DNA from 4 places in the Streptomyces poriticola genome. Region 2 is predicted to be linked to each of the others. Evidence: riboswitches for the same ligand, from Rfam matches in the RefSeq annotation. Region 2 holds a riboswitch; each other region holds the start of a gene.

Region 1 (4,170 bases), on a different contig from region 2:
CCCACCTCTCCCGGCTGGAGACCGGGCAGCGGCAGCCCTCGCTGCCCATGCTGCTCGGCCTGGCCCGGATCTACGGCACCACCGTCTCCGAGCTGCTCGGCGAGACCGCCGCGGACCGCGACGCCGTAGTGCGGGCCGCCGACATGGAGCCGGCCCCGGCGGGCGGCTGGACGTACTGGCAGGCCGGGGCGACCGGGCGCGGCATGCAGGCCCTGCGCGTCCATGTGCCGTACGGGACGCAGGGCGACATGGTGCGGGTGCACCCGGGCGAGGAGTGGCTGTATGTGCTGCGGGGCCGGCTGCGGCTGCACCTCGGTGACACCGTGCACCGGCTCGCTCCCGGCGACAGCGCGCACTTCGACTCGCTGACCCCGCACCGGATCGCCGCCCCGGACCCCGACGGCGTCGACCTGCTGTTCGTCCACACCCTGCTGCAGAGCCCCACGGCCGCGCTGTGCCTGGGCCGCACCACCGGAGAGATGCCATGAGCGACATGGAGGAGAAGTTCCCGCGGGCCCTGTGGGTGCGGCTGATCGTCTACATCGCCGTGGGGCATGTCTTCGCCGCCTTCGTCTATCTGCTCTTCGAGCTCGGGGCGAAGTGAGGGCCTTGGGCGGCCTCAGTCGAGGAGCCGCCCCCGCAGCCGCTCCCGGGTCTCCGGTGTGACGCCCAGCCCCTGCTCCAGATAGGCGTCGACGCCGCCCCAGGTCTCCTCGACGGTCTCGAAGGCCGCCGCCAGATACTCGGCCCGCGCGTCGAACAGGGGGCTGAGCAGCTCCATGACCTCGGGGGAGTAGGCGGAGGCGGAGCTGCTGCTGCGGTGCACCCGGTAGCGGCGGTGCTCGGCGCCGGACTTCAGATAGTCCTCGAGAACGGCCTCGCGCTCCACTCCCACGGCCAGCAGGGTCACCGCCACCGACAGGCCGGCCCGGTCCTTGCCGGCCGCGCAGTGCATCAGGGCGGGGACGCTGTCCTCGGCGAGCGAGTGCAGCACCTGGGAGTGCTCCGCCGTACGCTCCTTGACGATCATGCGGTAGGAGGCGATCATCCGGTCCGCGGCCCTTCCGTCCGCGAGGATGTCGCGGAGCTGGTCCAGATCGCCGTCGCGGACCATCTTCCAGAACTCGGCGCCGTCGGCCGGGTCGGACAGCGGCAGGTTCACATTGCGCACGCCGGGCAGCGCGATATCCGGGCCCTCGAGCTTCTGGTCGGCGGAGTTGCGGAAGTCGAAGATCGTGTGCAGGCCGAGGGCGCCGAGGAACGCGGCGTCCTCCGCCGTGGCGTGCGCCAGGTGCCCGCTGCGGAACAGCACGCCGTGCCGCACCCGGCGGCCGTCCTCGGTCGGCAGGCCGCCCACGTCACGGAAATTGCGCACACCGGCCAGCTCGGGCTCGGTCGACGGGACCTGCTGCGTCACGGGGGCTCCTCCCACTCCGCGCCGCCGGCGCTGATCGTCGGCGGCCACCGACTCGACGATACGGCATCTCTTGCCTGGGGCAATGAGTTGTCCACAGGCACGGCCCGGCCTCGGCGCCGGAGACATTCTTGTCGCGCTTTTCCATTCACATCCCATCTGGGCCTTCTGTCCGAATTAGCACCTTCATTCCAACTCGCTCTGGAATAAAGGAACCTGGAGTGCGGTCGCGTGAGGAGCGTCATATCCGTGACGGTGCGTTGTCCGTCATGTTCACGTAATTCACGTGCTTCTCAAGGGCTTTCGTGCATTGCGGCGGGCATCAAATCGACGGAGTGTTACCGCGGAAACCCGGGATGGATCAAGCAAATACCGCGTATCGGGAAACCCCTGCTTGTTCCTGTGCGTCTTGGTCCCTTACGTTCACGACCGATCCGGACGGACGCCTAATCCTGCCGCCGACCGGACTTTCGCACCCACCCGACACCCGTACCCGGCAGGAGCGGGGGACCCACAGGAATCACCGCCTGTTCCGGTCTCCGGAACGGCTAGGGGTCAAGTCGTGCCGCGGCACGGCCGGGCATCTCCAGCCCGAACCCGACAGCTCACCTCGCAGGCGCCGGAGAGGAATTCGCCATGCCCGCCAGGGGTAAGCACCGTCGCACCAGGACCCAGCGTCTGACCCGCACCATCGCCGTCGCCGGAACCGGTGGCGCCGCGCTCGCGCTGCCGCTCATCGGCGCCGTGAGCGCCCACGCGGCCCCCGCGCAGTCCGTTGCCGAGAAGGCGCCGCAGTCGCTCTCGGCGGCCCAGCAGCAGGTCGCCTCGAACAACTCCGGGAAGAACTCGGAGAAGTCGTCGGAGAAGCACACCTACACCGTGCGCGCCGGCGACTGGCTCTCGAAGATCGCCGACAGGTACGACGTCACCGGCGGCTGGCAGCAGCTGTGGGCCGACAACCTCCAGGCCATCGGCGAGGACCCGTCCCTCATCCACCCGGGTCTGAAGCTCTCCGTCGGCGGACCGGCCGAGGCGGGTGCCGCCGAGTCGTCCGCTCCGAAGGCCGCCGAGGCCGCCGAGCCGTCGGCCCCGAAGCAGGCCGAGAAGGCCGAGAAGACCGAGACCGCGCAGAAGGCGGAGCAGGCCCCGGCCGAGAAGTCCTCCTCCGAGGGCGCGGCTGCGCAGTCCGCCGGCACCGCGAGTGCCTCGGGTTACGTGTCCCCGGTGCCGGGCGGCACCATCGGCACCCCCTACCACCAGACCGGCAGCATGTGGTCCAGCGGCTACCACACCGGCACCGACTTCGTCGTCCCGACCGGCACCTCCCTGAAGGCCGTCGGCGCCGGCACCGTCGTCTCCGCCGGCTGGGCCGGTGCGTACGGCAACCAGGTCGTCATCAAGCTCGCCGACGGCTACTACGCCCAGTACGCCCACCTGTCCTCGCTCTCCGTCTCCACCGGTCAGTCCGTGACCGCGGGGCAGCAGGTCGGCCTGTCCGGCTCGACCGGCAACTCCACCGGTCCGCACCTGCACTTCGAGATCCGCACCACGCCGAACTACGGCTCCGACGTGGACCCGATCGCCTACCTGCGCTCGCACGGCGTCTCCCTCTGACGCCCGAGGCACGCACGCCCGAAGGCCGGACCCCGATCCCCGGGTCCGGCCTTCGCCGTTCCCGCGTTCCCGGGCGGGGACGCTGCGCTATTCCGGAGTTGACCAAGCCTTGGCAGTGGCCTTTCTCACCGCTCGTCAACCCCTGCCTACGGTCGCGTAGGTCACATTCCAGGGTGAATCATGGTCCGGCGTGGCAGACGATTCGAAGAGTGACAGCAGATCAGTGATCGGGTCGTACGTGTCGGTGGGGGACAGCTTCACCGAGGGCGTCGGCGATCCCGGCCCCGACGGGGCGTTCGTCGGCTGGGCCGACCGCCTCGCCGTCCTGCTCGCCGACCGGCGGCCCGAAGGCGAATTCACCTACACCAACCTCGCCGTGCGCGGAAGGCTGCTCGACCAGATCACGACGGAGCAGGTCCCGCGGGCGGTCGAACTCGCCCCGGACCTGGTCTCGTTCTGCGCGGGCGGCAACGACATCATCCGGCCCGGCACCGACCCGGACGAGGTCGCGGAGCGGTTCGAGCGGGCGGTCGCCGCGCTGACCACGGTGGCCGGCACCGTCCTGGTGACGACCGGCTTCGACACCCGGGGCGTGCCCGTCCTCAGGCATCTGCGCGGCAAGATCGCCACCTACAACGGGCATGTGCGCGCCGTCGCCGACCGGTACGGCTGCCCCGTGCTCGACCTGTGGTCCCTGCGGAGCGTGCAGGACCGCCGGGCCTGGGACGCCGACCGCCTGCACCTGTCGCCCGAGGGGCACACGCGCGTGGCCCTCCGCGCCGGCCAGGCGCTCGGGCTGCCGGTCCCCGCCGACCCGGAGCAGCCCTGGCCGCCGCTCCCGCCGCGCGGCGCGCTCGATGTCCGCCGGGACGACGTCCACTGGGCGCGCGAGTACCTGGTGCCCTGGATCGGGCGGCGCCTGCGCGGCCAGTCCTCCGGCGACCATGTGACCGCCAAGGGCACGCTGTCGCCGGACGACATCAGGAGCCGGATCGCCCCGGTGGCCTGACCACACCGGCTCACCCCGGGTCAGCGGCGAACGCGGCCCCCTCGGCGGTCGCCGGGGGCCGGCACGAACAGAACCCCCTCGGCGCCGCCGGCCGGCGCGAGCACTGCGTACTCCACGCCGCCGGGAGCCGGGG
Region 2 (4,170 bases):
TCTGCTCGCCCTCTCCGGCCTGGTGATCCTTGCCCTGGTGCGCCAGGAGACCGGCACGGAGGGCTTCCTGGTCGGGCTGGGCCTCGCCGTCCTCCCGGTCCCCCTGCTGCTGGCCGCGTTCCGCTGGCTGGACCGGGTCGACCCCGGTCCCTGGCGCAACCTGCTGTTCTCGTTCGCGTGGGGCGCCTTCGCCGCCGCGCTGATGGCGATCGTCGCCAACAGCTTCGCGACCCGCTGGATAGCCACCGCCACCGCCGATCCGGCCAGTGCCGACACCCTCGGCACCACGGTGATAGCCCCGGTCGTCGAGGAGACCGCGAAGGCGGCCGCCGTGCTGCTGGTCTTCCTCTTCCGCAGACGGGACTTCACCCGCGTCCTCGACGGCGTCGTCATCGCCGGTGTCACCGCCACCGGCTTCGCCTTCACCGAGAACATCCTCTACCTCGGCACCGCCTTCGGCACCGACCAGCTCAGCGGCGACCGGGGCATCGCCTCGGTCACCGCGGCGACGTTCTTCGTCCGCATCGTGATGTCGCCGTTCGCGCACCCGCTCTTCACGGTCCTCACCGGCATCGGCTTCGGCTTCGCCGCGCTCTCCGCCGGCGCCGACTCCGGCGGCCGGCGCGTCCGGCGGATCGGCCGGGTACTGCTCCCGCTCGCCGGTCTGCTGCTCGCGATGGGCCTGCACGCACTGTGGAACGGTTCGGCGTCGTTCGGGGAGTACGGCTTCTTCGCGGTGTACGCCGCGTTCATGGTGCCCGCGTTCGGGCTGCTGACCTGGCTGCTGATCTGGACCCGCCAGCGCGAACTGAGCACCGTACGCGCCGAGCTGCCCGCGTATGTCGCGGCCGGATGGCTGGCGCCCGCCGAGCCGCTCGCCCTGGGGTCGATGCGGGCCCGGCGCATCGCCCGCGATCACGCGCGGCATCTCGGCGGGAGGGAGGCGGCGCGGACGCTCGCGGAGTACGAGTCGTACGCGACCTCGCTGGCCCTCCTCCGGCACCGGGGCCGCCGGGGCAGGGCGGGCGCCGACTTCACGGTGCGGGAGCGGCAGCTGCTGGACGCCCTGTGGCACCGCAGGGCGGCAGCCGGCCCCGCGCTCGACCATGCGGCCCGTGCCACCGCACCGCCCGTGCCGTGGATTCCCGTTCAGCCGTGGGGTGCGGTTCAGTGGGCTCCGGCACCCGCGCACCGGCCGCCGCACCAGCCGTACGGCTCCTGGCCGGTACCCGTGAACCAAACAGGGCCGGTACCGATGAACCGGCAGCCCTGACGTCGGGGGGGATCGCCGTCAGGACCGCCGGCAGTCGGTAGCTGTGCCCTCCCGTGGCGGAGGGGCCGCCGTCAGGGGGTGAGGCCCTTGCTCTGCAGCCAGGCCATCGGGTCGATGCCGGAGGCGGACCCGCCGGGGTGCACCTCCAGGTGGAGGTGGGCGCCGGTCACGTTGCCGGTGGCGCCGACCCGGCCGATGACGTCGCCGGTGGTGACCTTCTGGCCGACGCTGACGCTGATCGAGGACTGGTGGGCATACCAGATCTCGGTGCCGTCGTCGAGGGTGAGCACGGTCTTGTAGCCGTAGGAGCCGTCCCAGCCGGCGGACGTGATCGTGCCGCTGTGCACGGCCTTGAGCAGGGTGCCGGTCGGCGCGGCGAAGTCCAGGCCGGTGTGGTAGCCGGAGGACCAGTAGGCGCCGGCCTGTCCGAAGCTGGAGGAGATGGTGTATGAGGAGGTCGGCAGCGTGTACTGCTTGGCGAGCTGCGCCAGCCGCTCGGCCTCGGCCTTCTTGCGGGCCTCCTCCTCGGCCTTCTTCTTCGCGGCGGCGGCCTTGGCCTCCGCCTCCTTGGCCGCCTTGGCGGCGGCCTCCGCGGCCTTCTTCTCGGCCGCGGCCTTGGCCTCGGCGGCGGCCTTGCTCTCGACCTGGTCCTGCTGCTGCTCGGCCTGCGCGATGATCCGGGCCCGCAGTGCCTCACCGGCGTCGGCGGCGCCCTCATCGGTGTCGGTCGAGGTCACGCCGATGGTGCTGAGCGGCGTCGCGGAGCCCTTGGGGGCCTCTTCCTCGTCCGAGATGAGGGAGCCGACGTTGGGCAGGTCGGGCATGGAGATCGACACCGGCGGCTTGCCGGTCTGCGCGCTGGCCATACCGCCCGCGCCGACCGCTGCTATGACGCCGACGCCCAGGACGGTGGAGCTGCGGGCGAGTCCGCCGCGCTGCTTGGCCACGCGGTGCCGACCGCGGACCGGGCGGACGGTCTCCGCGGTGGGGTTCCACTCGTCCCAGGGACCCTCGTCGGTGCGGCGGGCGCCGTAGACGAAGGTGTCGCCGTCCCGCTGGGTGAGGGTGTCGCCGTCCCGCTGGACGAACGGATTGCCGTCGGGCTGGGCGAACGCGTCGGCGTCACGCTGGACGAAGGTGTCGCCGTCGCGCTGACTCGGCACGAACGGGGCCTCGGGGGCAGGCCGGTTGGACGCCACGTGGGCGTACTCCTTTCCTTCCTTCTCCGCCTACCGGGTTAGCTGACGGGTTCGGAGCAGGAAGGTCTCCTACGCGCGTACACAAGTCCGTGACTCCACGGCCCGATACGCCCGATTCACCCCAAGGTGGTGGTTCCCCGGTTCCTGTGCATCTCTGCGCAGAATTCGGCGCGTGCGCACGGAGCCGCCTTCTGTGACGGCTGGGACGACCGCGCTGCGTTATCGAACGTTAATAGACCCGAGCCTCATATTCCAAGCTGTTCCTCTTGATCATTAACGATTTCGCCACGGACGCATGCCTCACGATCGGTGAAAACCGGGCGAGTTGACCCCGCCTCGGCGGACCCCGTACACCGACTGTTCATTGTTCAACACCTGACAGTGTGTCAGTTGTTATGCGGAGGGCGCTCGTCCGGTCACCACTCGTGACAATGATCAAGGAGAACCGCGGCCAGCGGCCCGGAGACCCGCGGCCCGGAGGCCCGCCAGGGGGACCGGGCGAACTCACGGCCGCCGTACGGCCAGCAGTGCCATGTCGTCCGTGGTCCCGCCTCCCGAGTGCCGGCGTACATCGTCCGCGAGGGCGTCGAGCAGTTCGCCGGGACGCCGGAAGACCCGCCCGGCGAGCCGCTCCCCGGGATCGTAGAACTCCCCGCGTGCGTCACGGGCCTCGGACAGCCCGTCGGTGTGCAGCAGCAGCGTGGCGCCACCGGGGAAGGCCGATTCGTGGGCGCGGTCGGGCCACGCGCCCAGCTCACCCATGCCGAGCGGCAGCGCGGCCTCACCGGCGGCCAGCGTGCGCAGCGTGCCGTCGCTGCGCAGCAGCAGCGGTGGCGGGTGGCCGCGGTTGAGCAGCCGCACGACGCCGTCGCCGTGCGGGAGTTCGGCCAGGACGGCGGTGGTGAAGCCCTCGGAGTCGTCCATCCCCGCGCGCCGGGTGCCCTCCCGGGCCAGCGCCCGTTCCAGCCGCTGCGCCACCGCCTCCAGCGTCGCCTCCTGCTCGGCGGCCTCCCGGAACGCCCCGATCACCACGGCCACCGCCGCCACCGCGCCCATCCCCTTGCCGCGTACGTCGCCCACGACGAGCCGCACTCCGTGCGGGGTGTCCTGCACCGCGTACAGGTCGCCGCCGATGTACGCGTCCGCCTGGGCGGCCTCGTACCGGGCCGCGATCTCGAAGCCGCCGACCCGCTCGGCGGGCACGGGCAGCACTGCGCGCTGAGCGGCCTCGGCGATCTCTCGAGCGGAGGCGAGCCGCTCGCCGGTGCGGCGGACGTAGGCGTTGACGAGCACGGCGAGGGCGGCGACCGTGGCGATGGTGACCAGCTCCGTGAGGGAGCCGTTCCGGTGCGCCGCGCCCAGCGAGAGCTGCAGCATGATCACCACGGCGACGGTCACCGCCCCCGTGAGGACGGTGCCGCGCCGCGAGCAGATCGGGGCGGCGGTCAGCGGCGCGGCCGTGTAGAGGGGCGCAGCGGTGAAGTCGCGCGGGGTGAGGATGTCGTACCCGGCGCCGGCCACGATCAGCAGTCCGGGCAGCAGCCGCACGAGGGTGCGGGCGTGCGGGCCTCGCCGCCACGCGGGCTCCGTAGGACGGCCCGTTCGGTCCGTTCGGTCCGTTCGGTCCGTTCGGCCCGTGCGGTCCGTGCGGCCCGTGCGGTCCGTGCGGCCCGTGCGGTCTGCGCGCACCCCACGCCC
Region 3 (4,170 bases), on a different contig from region 2:
GGCGTCCCGGTGACGATCGCCAAGGCCGACGGCAACCCCGTCAACGCGGCCTCCATGCTGGCCGTGCTGGGCCTGGGCGCCCAGGGCGGCGAGGAGATCGTCCTCGCCTCCGACGCCGACGGCTCGGACGCCGCTCTGGACCGGCTGGCGAAGCTGGTCTCCGAAGGGCTCGAGGAGCTTCCCGAGACCGTCTGAGGCCCGCCTTGTCCTCAGCTCCACGAAAGGCCCGCCCGGATCACCGGACGGGCCTTTCGCTTTTCTTTTTTCGGGCAGCAGAAAACAGGGCCCCCGAATTGCCTGTTCTTTGTATACGGCGCCGGTGTTAATTCCGCAGGCTCGGCATGTTTACGGGACGTTGCGAATGCCTCACACGCGCCGGCCGCTCGCCGCCGGAGGCGAAGCGCGGCCGGTGCGCCGGGGCCGCCCGTTCGACGTGCAGCGCGGTGAGCGCGCGGGCCCGCTCGCCGTCCCCGCGGGCCACCGCGTCGACGATGGCACCGTGCTCCGTCCAGGACTCCACCGGGCCGGCCGGCGGCTCCACCGCGTACATCCAGGCGATCTTGTGCCGCAGCTGGGCCAGCATCGCGATCAGCGCGGGACTGCCGGAGGACTGGGCCAGTGTCTCGTGGAACCAGCCGTCCAGTGAGCGCAGGTCGTCGCTGGTGCCCTGGCGCGCCCGCTGCTGCCCCAGCCGGACCAGGCCGCGCAGCACCTTCAGATGCGCCTCGGTGCGGCGCTGGGCCGCCCGGGCGGCGCCGAGGGGTTCGAGGAGCAGCCGCATCTCCAGCAGATCGGCGGCCTCCTGCTCGGTCGGTTCCGCCACGCACGCGCCCGCGTGCCGCCGGGTGACGACGAAGCCCTCGGCCTCCAGGGTGCGCAGCGCCTCGCGCACCGGGACCCGGGAGACGCCGTAGCGCCGCGCGAGCAGCTCCTCGGTGAGCCGGCTGCCGCGCTCGTAGACACCGGCGACGATGTCGTCCCGGATCGCCGTGCAGACCGAGTGCGCCGGAATACGCATGACCGACCTCCGCCTTAATCCCCGTGCAACGTCGTCGAGTGACGTGCGTTCCGTGACTCTATGGCAATGAGCGGGAATTTCCGACGGCGGGTCGGAATCCATGGCTATTTTTTGGACAGACGGACGTTCGAAAAAGTCCGAAAGCCCCGGCTCGGGGCCGGGGCTTCGGGGTGCGGCGTGGGGTGCGGCTCGCGGCTGCCGCTCCGGGCCGCCGCGGCGGCGGGGTCAGAGGCTGACGCCGTGGGCCCGCAGATAGGCCACGGGATCGATGTCCGAGCCGTACTCGGCGCCGCTGCGGGCCTCGAAGTGCAGGTGTGGTCCGGTGACGTTGCCGGTCGCACCGGACAGACCGATCTGCTGGCCCGGGGTGACGCTCTGGCCCACCGAGACGCCGACGGAGGACAGGTGACCGTACTGGGTGTACGTCCCGTCGTGCATCTTGATCACGACTTGATTGCCGTACGCCCCGCCCCAGCCGGCCTCGACGACCGTGCCGGTGCCCACCGCGCGCACGGAGGTGCCGGACGCGGCATGGAAGTCGACACCGGTGTGACTGCCGGAGGACCACACACCGCCGCCGGCCCGGTAGGAGGTGGACACGTAGGAGCCGCTGATCGGGGCGACGAAGGTGTTCAGTCGCTTGCGCTCGGCCTCGCGAGCGGCGCGCTCCCTGGCCTCCCGGGCCTGCTCGGCCGCCTCGCGGGCCCGCTCCCGGGCGGCCTGCTCGGCCCGCTCCCGGGCTGCGGCGTCCTCGGCGGCCTGCCGCTGGGCCTCGGCCTGGGCGTCGATCTGGTCGGCCACGGAATCGCCGATGGTGACGACCGGGGTGAGACCGGTCTGCTCCGCCGCGGGTTCGGCGGCGAGCGCGGGGGCCGCGAGGGTGCCCACCACGCCGCTGGTGGTGAGGGCGGCGACGCCCGCCGCGCGGGCGGTGGTGCGCTGTATCCGGCTGGGCCGGCGGTGCTTCCCGGTGGCGCGCGTGAACGCCATGTACAGGCTCGTCCTTTCCTTCCCTGTCGCCTACCGGGTTAGCTGACGGGTTCGGAGCAGGAAGGTCTCCTACGGACCCCCTCGCTGCGCGCGGGCGTCCGATTCACCCCAGGGACTGCGTTGGGTCCCCGGCTCCCCTGGCTCGCGCCGTACGGGGACTCGGCGATGACTGTCCGGTGCCGCGGGCGCGGCGCACTGCATGACGAACAGCCCGGAAGACGCTAAGGGGGCCAACTTTCAATTCCCAAACGGATCGGCCCTTTTGTAGCGCACACCACAGGCCAGACGGGGAACCTCTCCCTCAATTCGGACATAGCAGGGCCCTGGTGACGCCTGCGCCACCAGGACCCCACGCGCGTGCCGCTGAGGTGCGGTCTACTCGGCGGTCACGACGGTGACTTCACCGATGCCGAGCGCCTCGACGGGATCCTTGATCTCGGCTGCGTCGCCGACCAGAACGGTCACCAGCCGGTCCTCCGGGAAGGCGTTGACGACCGCCGCGGTGGCCTCGACGGTGCCGGTCGCGGCGAGCTGCTGGTACAGCGTGGCCTGGTAGTCGTCCGGCAGGTGCTGCTCGACCTGGTCGGCCAGCGTGCCGGCCACGGCCGCCGCGGTCTCGTACTTCAGCGGCGCCACCCCCACCAGGTTCTGCACGGCGACGTCGCGCTCGGCGTCGGTGAGCCCCTCCGCGGCGAGCATGCGCAGCACGGTCCACAGGTCGGCGAGAGCCGGACCGGTGTTCGGGGTGTCGACGGAACCGCTGATGGCGAGCATCGCCGCGCCGGTGCCGTCCGGGACGGAGAGCAGGACCTGCCCGAAGGACCGCACCCCGTAGGTGTAGCCCTTCTCCTCGCGCAGGACGCGGTCCAGGCGGGAGGTCAGGGTGCCGCCGAGGCAGTAGGTGCCGAGCACCTGTGCGGGCCATACGCGGTCGTGCCGGTCGGGCCCGGTGCGGCCGATCAGCAGCTGCGTCTGGACGGCGCCCGGGCGGTCCACGATGACCACCCGGCCGGTGTCGTCGGCGGACACCGGGGGCACCGGGCGGGACTCGGCCGGGGAGCCGGTCCATGCGCCGAGGGTGTCGCCGAGCAGCGCGTCGAGGTCGATGCCGGTGAGATCGCCGACGACCACCGCGGTGGCCGTGGCGGGGCGCACATGCCGCTCGTAGAAGGCGCGTACGGCCGCGGAGTCGATGCTCGCGACCGTCTCTTCGGTGCCCTGGCGCGGACGCGACATGCGCGAGTCGGCCGGGAACAGCTCCTTGGAGAGCTCCTTGGCCGCACGGCGCGCGGGGTTGGCGAGCTCGTGCGGGATCTCGTCGAGCCGGTTGCGCACCAGCCGTTCGACCTCGCTGTCGGCGAACGCGGGCGCCCGGAGGGCATCGGCGACCAGCCCGAGCCCCTTGGCCAGGCGGGAGGCCGGGACCTCCAGGCTGAGCCGCACGCCGGGGTGGTCGGCGTGCGAGTCGAGGGTGGCACCGCAGCGCTCCAGCTCTGCGGCGAACTCCTCGGCGGAGTGCTTGTCGGTGCCCTCGGAGAAGGCGCGCGCCATGATCGTGGCGACGCCGTCGAGGCCGGCCGGCTCGGCGTACAGCGGGGCTTGCAGGAGCACCTCGACGGCGACGACCTGCTGGCCGGGGCGGTGGCAGCGCAGAACGGTGAGGCCGTTTCCGAGCGTGGTGCGGTCGGGGGCGGGGAACGCCCACGGCTTGGGCTCGCCCGCCCGGGGCCGGGGGTGGAAGTCCATCGTGGCGAGCTCGGTCACTGGTCCGACTCCTCGGTCTCGTCGGTGGCCTCGGCGGCGTCTGCGGCTTCGGGTGCGGTCGGCTCGTAGACGAGCACCGCGCGGTTGTCGGGGCGCAGGCGGGCTGCGGCCACCTCCCGGACCTCGTCGGCGGTGATGTCGAGCACCCGCTGGACGGCGGTGAGGGCGAGCTGCGGGTCGCCGAACAGGACCGCGTACCGGCAGAGTTCGTCGGCGCGGCCCGCGACGGTGCCGAGTCGGTCCAGCCACTCGCGCTCCAGCTGGGCCTGGGCGCGCTCCATCTCCTCCGCCGTCGGGCCCTCCTGGGCGAACCGGGCCAGCTCCTCGTCGATGGCGGCCTCGATGACCGGCACCTCCACGTCGCCGGAGGCCTTGACGTCCAGCCAGCCCAGCGAGGG
Region 4 (4,170 bases), on a different contig from region 2:
CCCCGGCGAGCGCAAGGCCGAGCTGATGACGCACCTGCTCAACATCGACCCGCCGGACCACACCCGGCTGCGCCGGCTGGTCAGCAAGGCGTTCACACCGCGGCGCGTCGCCGAGTTCGCGCCCCGCGTGCAGGAGCTCGCCGACGGCCTCATCGACCGGTTCGCCGCCCGCGGGTCCGCCGACCTCATCCACGAGTTCGCCTTCCCGCTTCCCATCTACGCCATCTGCGACCTGCTCGGTGTCCCGCGCGAGGACCAGGACGACTTCCGGGACTGGGCGGGCATGATGATCCGGCACGGGAAGGGGCCCCGCGGCGGGGTCGCTCGGTCGGTCAAGAAGATGCGCGGCTATCTCGCCGAACTCATCCACCGGAAGCGGGAGGCCCTGCCCACCGAACCCGGGCCCGGCGAGGACCTCATCTCGGGGCTCATCCGCGCCTCCGACCACGGCGAGCACCTCACCGAGAACGAGGCCGCAGCCATGGCCTTCATCCTCCTCTTCGCCGGCTTCGAGACCACCGTCAATCTCATCGGCAACGGCACCTACTCGCTGCTCACCCACCCCGGTCAGCGTGCCCGTCTGCAGCGCTCGCTTGCCGCCGGCGAGCGCGGCCTGCTGGAGACCGGCGTCGAGGAACTCCTGCGCCACGACGGCCCGGTGGAGCTCGCCACCTGGCGGTTCGCCACCCGCCCGCTCACCGTCGGCGGACAGGACATCGCTGCCGGCGACCCCGTGCTCGTCGTGCTGGCCGCCGCCGACCGGGACCCTGAGCGGTTCGCGGACCCCGACACCCTCGATCTGTCCCGCCGGGACAACCAGCACCTCGGGTACGGCCATGGCATCCACTACTGCCTCGGCGCCCCGCTCGCCCGGCTGGAGGGCCAGACCGCGCTCGCCACCCTCCTCACCCGGCTTCCCGATCTGCGCCTCGACGCCGATCCGGCCGAACTGCGCTGGCGCGGCGGGCTCATCATGCGCGGACTGCGCACCCTGCCCGTGTCCTTCACCCCGCCCGAGGCAGCGGTCGCCCCGCAGACCCACGACGCCCGAAGCAAACGTGACACACGCTCAGCTCTGTGATCTTCACGTGATCTGCGCGGCATGAACTTGTGACAAGTGATCGTCTGCCGATACGTTCACGGATCAGCGCGGCGACCGAGCCCCAGCCCGTCGCGCCGTTCCGTGCTGTCTCGCGAAAGGTCTCCGCATGCTCTCCGGGAACGGTCGTCACCGTCGCCCCCGCCAGGCCCCGGCCCTCGTCGTCGCGGCCGGAGTGACCGGCTCCGCCATCGCGATCCCGCTCCTCGGAGCCTCCGGCGCCGGCGCGGCCGACGGCACGACCTGGGACCGTGTCGCCGAGTGCGAGACGGGCGGCGCATGGAGCCAGAACAGCGGCAACGGCTACTACGGCGGACTCCAGCTGTCCCAGGAGCACTGGGAGACCTACGGCGGCCTCGACTACGCCTCCAGCGCCGACACGGCCAGCCGCTCCCAGCAGATAGAGATAGCCGAGAAGGTGCTCGCGGCCGAGGGCATCGCCGCCTGGCCGACCTGCGGACTGCTCGCCGGACTGGAGAACGACTCCTCCACGGGGGCCGGCGGCGGCACCGCGAGTGACGGACCGTCGGACGGGACGCCGGCCGGCTCGCCCACCGCGGACGCCTCGGGCACGCCCGGGACCGCCCCCGGTGCGGACAAGACCCCGGACCCGGGCGCGGAGGGCGCGGGGCCCGGCACGTCGGACCCGGCGGCCGAGCCCTCGTCCCCGTCCGCCGACCCGGCAGCCGGAGCGGATGAATCGGCCGAGTCCGACACATCCCCCGTATCCCCCGTATCCCCTGAATCCTCCGCGCCGACCGATCCGGCCACCACAAAGCGCGACGACTCGGACAACTCCGGGCAGAGTGAGGGTGCTTCGGACCCGGGCGCCACCGATCGGCCCGGCGCCGGCCGGCACCGGGGTGACAGTGCCGACGAGGGCGCCGACACGGCCGCCGGGGACGGCCGCACCGGCGAGTCGTCCGGCCGGCACGCCTCGCGCGACGGCGCCGCGGCGCGGGAGGCGGCGGACGGCACGTACACCGTCCGGTCCGGCGACAGCCTGTGGCTCATCGCCGACTCCCTTGAGCTGGGCGGCGGGTGGTCCGCGCTCTACGCCGCCAACGAGGATGTCGTCGGCGCCGACCCCGACCACATCCTGCCCGGTCAGACGCTTGCAGTCGGGGGCGAAACGGGCGAAAAGTAGCGGGAGTTCACGTCACGGTTCGGCCTGAATGTCCGTTTTAAATGCCGTGAGAGATAGGTCTCAGAAGCCCTGATCGTCTTTGAAAATCCGCGGAGCGCGTGTCTACGGTCAGGACCGCTCGCCATCGCGGGCCCCGGCTGCCGCAACGCCGAATCCTGCCAGCGGCCGTCCGGGAACAGTCGTCGCGTCAAGCGCCGTAGGCAGGAGCGGGGGACCCAAGGTAAGTGCCGTACCGGGCAGTCGAGCCCGAGCGGCTTGGGGTGAAGCCGAGTCCCGTCAGGGACCCGGCCGGGCAATTCCACCGGCCCGAACCCGACAGCTCACCTCGCAGGCGTCGGTGAGGGGATCCATCCATGCTGTTCTCCGGCAAGGGCAAGCACCGTCGTCCGTCCAAGACCGCTCGCGCCATCGCCGCCGTCGGCGTCACCGGCGCCGCCGCCGTCGCCGCCCCGCTGATGGCGGCCGGCAACGCCTCCGCCGCCACCGCCGCCGAGTGGGACGCCGTCGCCCAGTGCGAGTCCGGCGGCAACTGGTCCATCAACACCGGCAACGGCTACTACGGCGGCCTGCAGTTCTCCGCCTCCACCTGGGCCGCGTTCGGCGGTACCCAGTACGCCGCCACCGCCGACCGGGCCACCAAGGCGCAGCAGATCGAGATCGCCGAGAAGGTCCTCGCGGGCCAGGGCAAGGGCGCCTGGCCGGTCTGCGGCACCGGCCTGTCCAGCACCCCGTACAGCGGCGGCGGTGCCGAGGCCGGCTCCGGCAGCACCTCGACCGCGCCGTCCGAGTCCCGCGAGAGCGAGCAGAAGGCCTCCCGCTCGCAGGAGCGCCCGGCCGCCGAGCCGACGCAGCCGGCCGCGAAGGCGGACAAGGCCGAGAAGGCCGAGAAGAAGACCGTCACCACCCCGGCCGGCGAGACGGTCGCCAAGGGCGACGGTGAGTACAAGGTCGTCAAGGGTGACACGCTCAGCGGTATCGCCGCGGAGCACGGCGTCGAGGGCGGCTGGCAGAAGCTGTTCCAGCTCAACGACGACATCGTCGACGACGCCGACCTGATCTACCCGGGTCAGCAGCTGCACCTGAAGTAAGCGGCGGCGTCCCGCAGTCTCCCCGCCCCGGTGCGTCTCCCCCCGTGCGCACCGGGGCGGGGTTTTTTCCTGGACATCATTTGTTTCGTCCGGAAACAATTTTCTCTCGGTTCTGTCCAACGGGTGGTCGGGCGGCCGGCCGCCGCCCGGAGCCGGTTAGGCTCATGTCGCAGCACCCCACCCGTGGTCCTGCTGACCCGCGTCACATCCAAGAAGGAGATGCTCGTGCCGTCCATCGACGTCGTCGTAGCCCGGGAAATCCTGGACTCCCGAGGCAACCCCACGGTCGAGGTCGAGGTCGGCCTCGACGACGGCAGCACGGGTCGTGCCGCCGTCCCGTCCGGTGCCTCCACCGGTGCCTTCGAGGCCATCGAGCTCCGCGACGGTGACACCAACCGCTACCTGGGCAAGGGCGTCGAGAAGGCCGTCCTCGCCGTCATCGAGCAGATCGGCCCGGAGCTGGTCGGCTACGACGCCACCGAGCAGCGCCTGATCGACCAGGCCATGTTCGACCTGGACGCCACCGACAACAAGGGCTCCCTCGGCGCCAACGCCATCCTCGGCGTGTCGCTCGCCGTCGCCCACGCCGCCTCCGAGGCGTCCGACCTGCCGCTCTTCCGCTACCTGGGCGGCCCCAACGCGCACCTGCTGCCGGTGCCGATGATGAACATCCTGAACGGCGGCGCCCACGCCGACTCCAACGTGGACATCCAGGAGTTCATGATCGCCCCGATCGGCGCGGAGTCCTTCTCCGAGGCCCTGCGCTGGGGCACCGAGGTCTACCACACGCTGAAGAAGGTGCTGAAGGCCAAGGGCCTGTCCACCGGTCTCGGCGA

Evidence for each region. Region 2 has a riboswitch for cyclic di-AMP ahead of V5O46_RS24110 (M23 family metallopeptidase). Riboswitches for the same ligand answer to the same signal wherever they lie in the genome.
Region 1: linked by a shared signal. The riboswitch ahead of V5O46_RS21630 (M23 family metallopeptidase) and the one ahead of V5O46_RS24110 (M23 family metallopeptidase) in region 2 are both predicted to bind cyclic di-AMP.
Region 3: linked by a shared signal. The riboswitch ahead of V5O46_RS28685 (M23 family metallopeptidase) and the one ahead of V5O46_RS24110 (M23 family metallopeptidase) in region 2 are both predicted to bind cyclic di-AMP.
Region 4: linked by a shared signal. The riboswitch ahead of V5O46_RS05560 (transglycosylase family protein) and the one ahead of V5O46_RS24110 (M23 family metallopeptidase) in region 2 are both predicted to bind cyclic di-AMP.

What each region holds. Positions count from the first base shown of each region.
Region 1 covers NZ_JBAGKH010000019.1:13,795-17,964, reverse strand. Annotated here, with positions in the region: gene V5O46_RS21645 (helix-turn-helix domain-containing protein) at 1-488, shown strand, start outside; gene V5O46_RS21640 (DUF6126 family protein) at 485-604, shown strand; gene V5O46_RS21635 (tyrosine-protein phosphatase) at 620-1,417, opposite strand; cyclic di-AMP (ydaO/yuaA leader) riboswitch at 1,889-2,046, shown strand; gene V5O46_RS21630 (M23 family metallopeptidase) at 2,051-3,028, shown strand; gene V5O46_RS21625 (SGNH/GDSL hydrolase family protein) at 3,252-4,037, shown strand.
Region 2 covers NZ_JBAGKH010000023.1:95,675-99,844, reverse strand. Annotated here, with positions in the region: gene V5O46_RS24115 (PrsW family intramembrane metalloprotease) at 1-1,273, shown strand, start outside; gene V5O46_RS24110 (M23 family metallopeptidase) at 1,345-2,472, opposite strand; cyclic di-AMP (ydaO/yuaA leader) riboswitch at 2,485-2,653, opposite strand; gene V5O46_RS24105 (PP2C family protein-serine/threonine phosphatase) at 2,977-4,020, opposite strand.
Region 3 covers NZ_JBAGKH010000037.1:44,051-48,220, reverse strand. Annotated here, with positions in the region: gene V5O46_RS28695 (HPr family phosphocarrier protein) at 1-195, shown strand, start outside; gene V5O46_RS28690 (GntR family transcriptional regulator) at 323-1,018, opposite strand; gene V5O46_RS28685 (M23 family metallopeptidase) at 1,244-2,008, opposite strand; cyclic di-AMP (ydaO/yuaA leader) riboswitch at 2,021-2,183, opposite strand; gene V5O46_RS28680 (M16 family metallopeptidase) at 2,384-3,772, opposite strand; gene V5O46_RS28675 (M16 family metallopeptidase) at 3,769-4,170, opposite strand, start outside.
Region 4 covers NZ_JBAGKH010000003.1:104,552-108,721, reverse strand. Annotated here, with positions in the region: gene V5O46_RS05570 (cytochrome P450 family protein) at 1-1,081, shown strand, start outside; gene V5O46_RS05565 (transglycosylase family protein) at 1,209-2,246, shown strand; cyclic di-AMP (ydaO/yuaA leader) riboswitch at 2,429-2,595, shown strand; gene V5O46_RS05560 (transglycosylase family protein) at 2,600-3,334, shown strand; gene eno (phosphopyruvate hydratase) at 3,560-4,170, shown strand, end outside.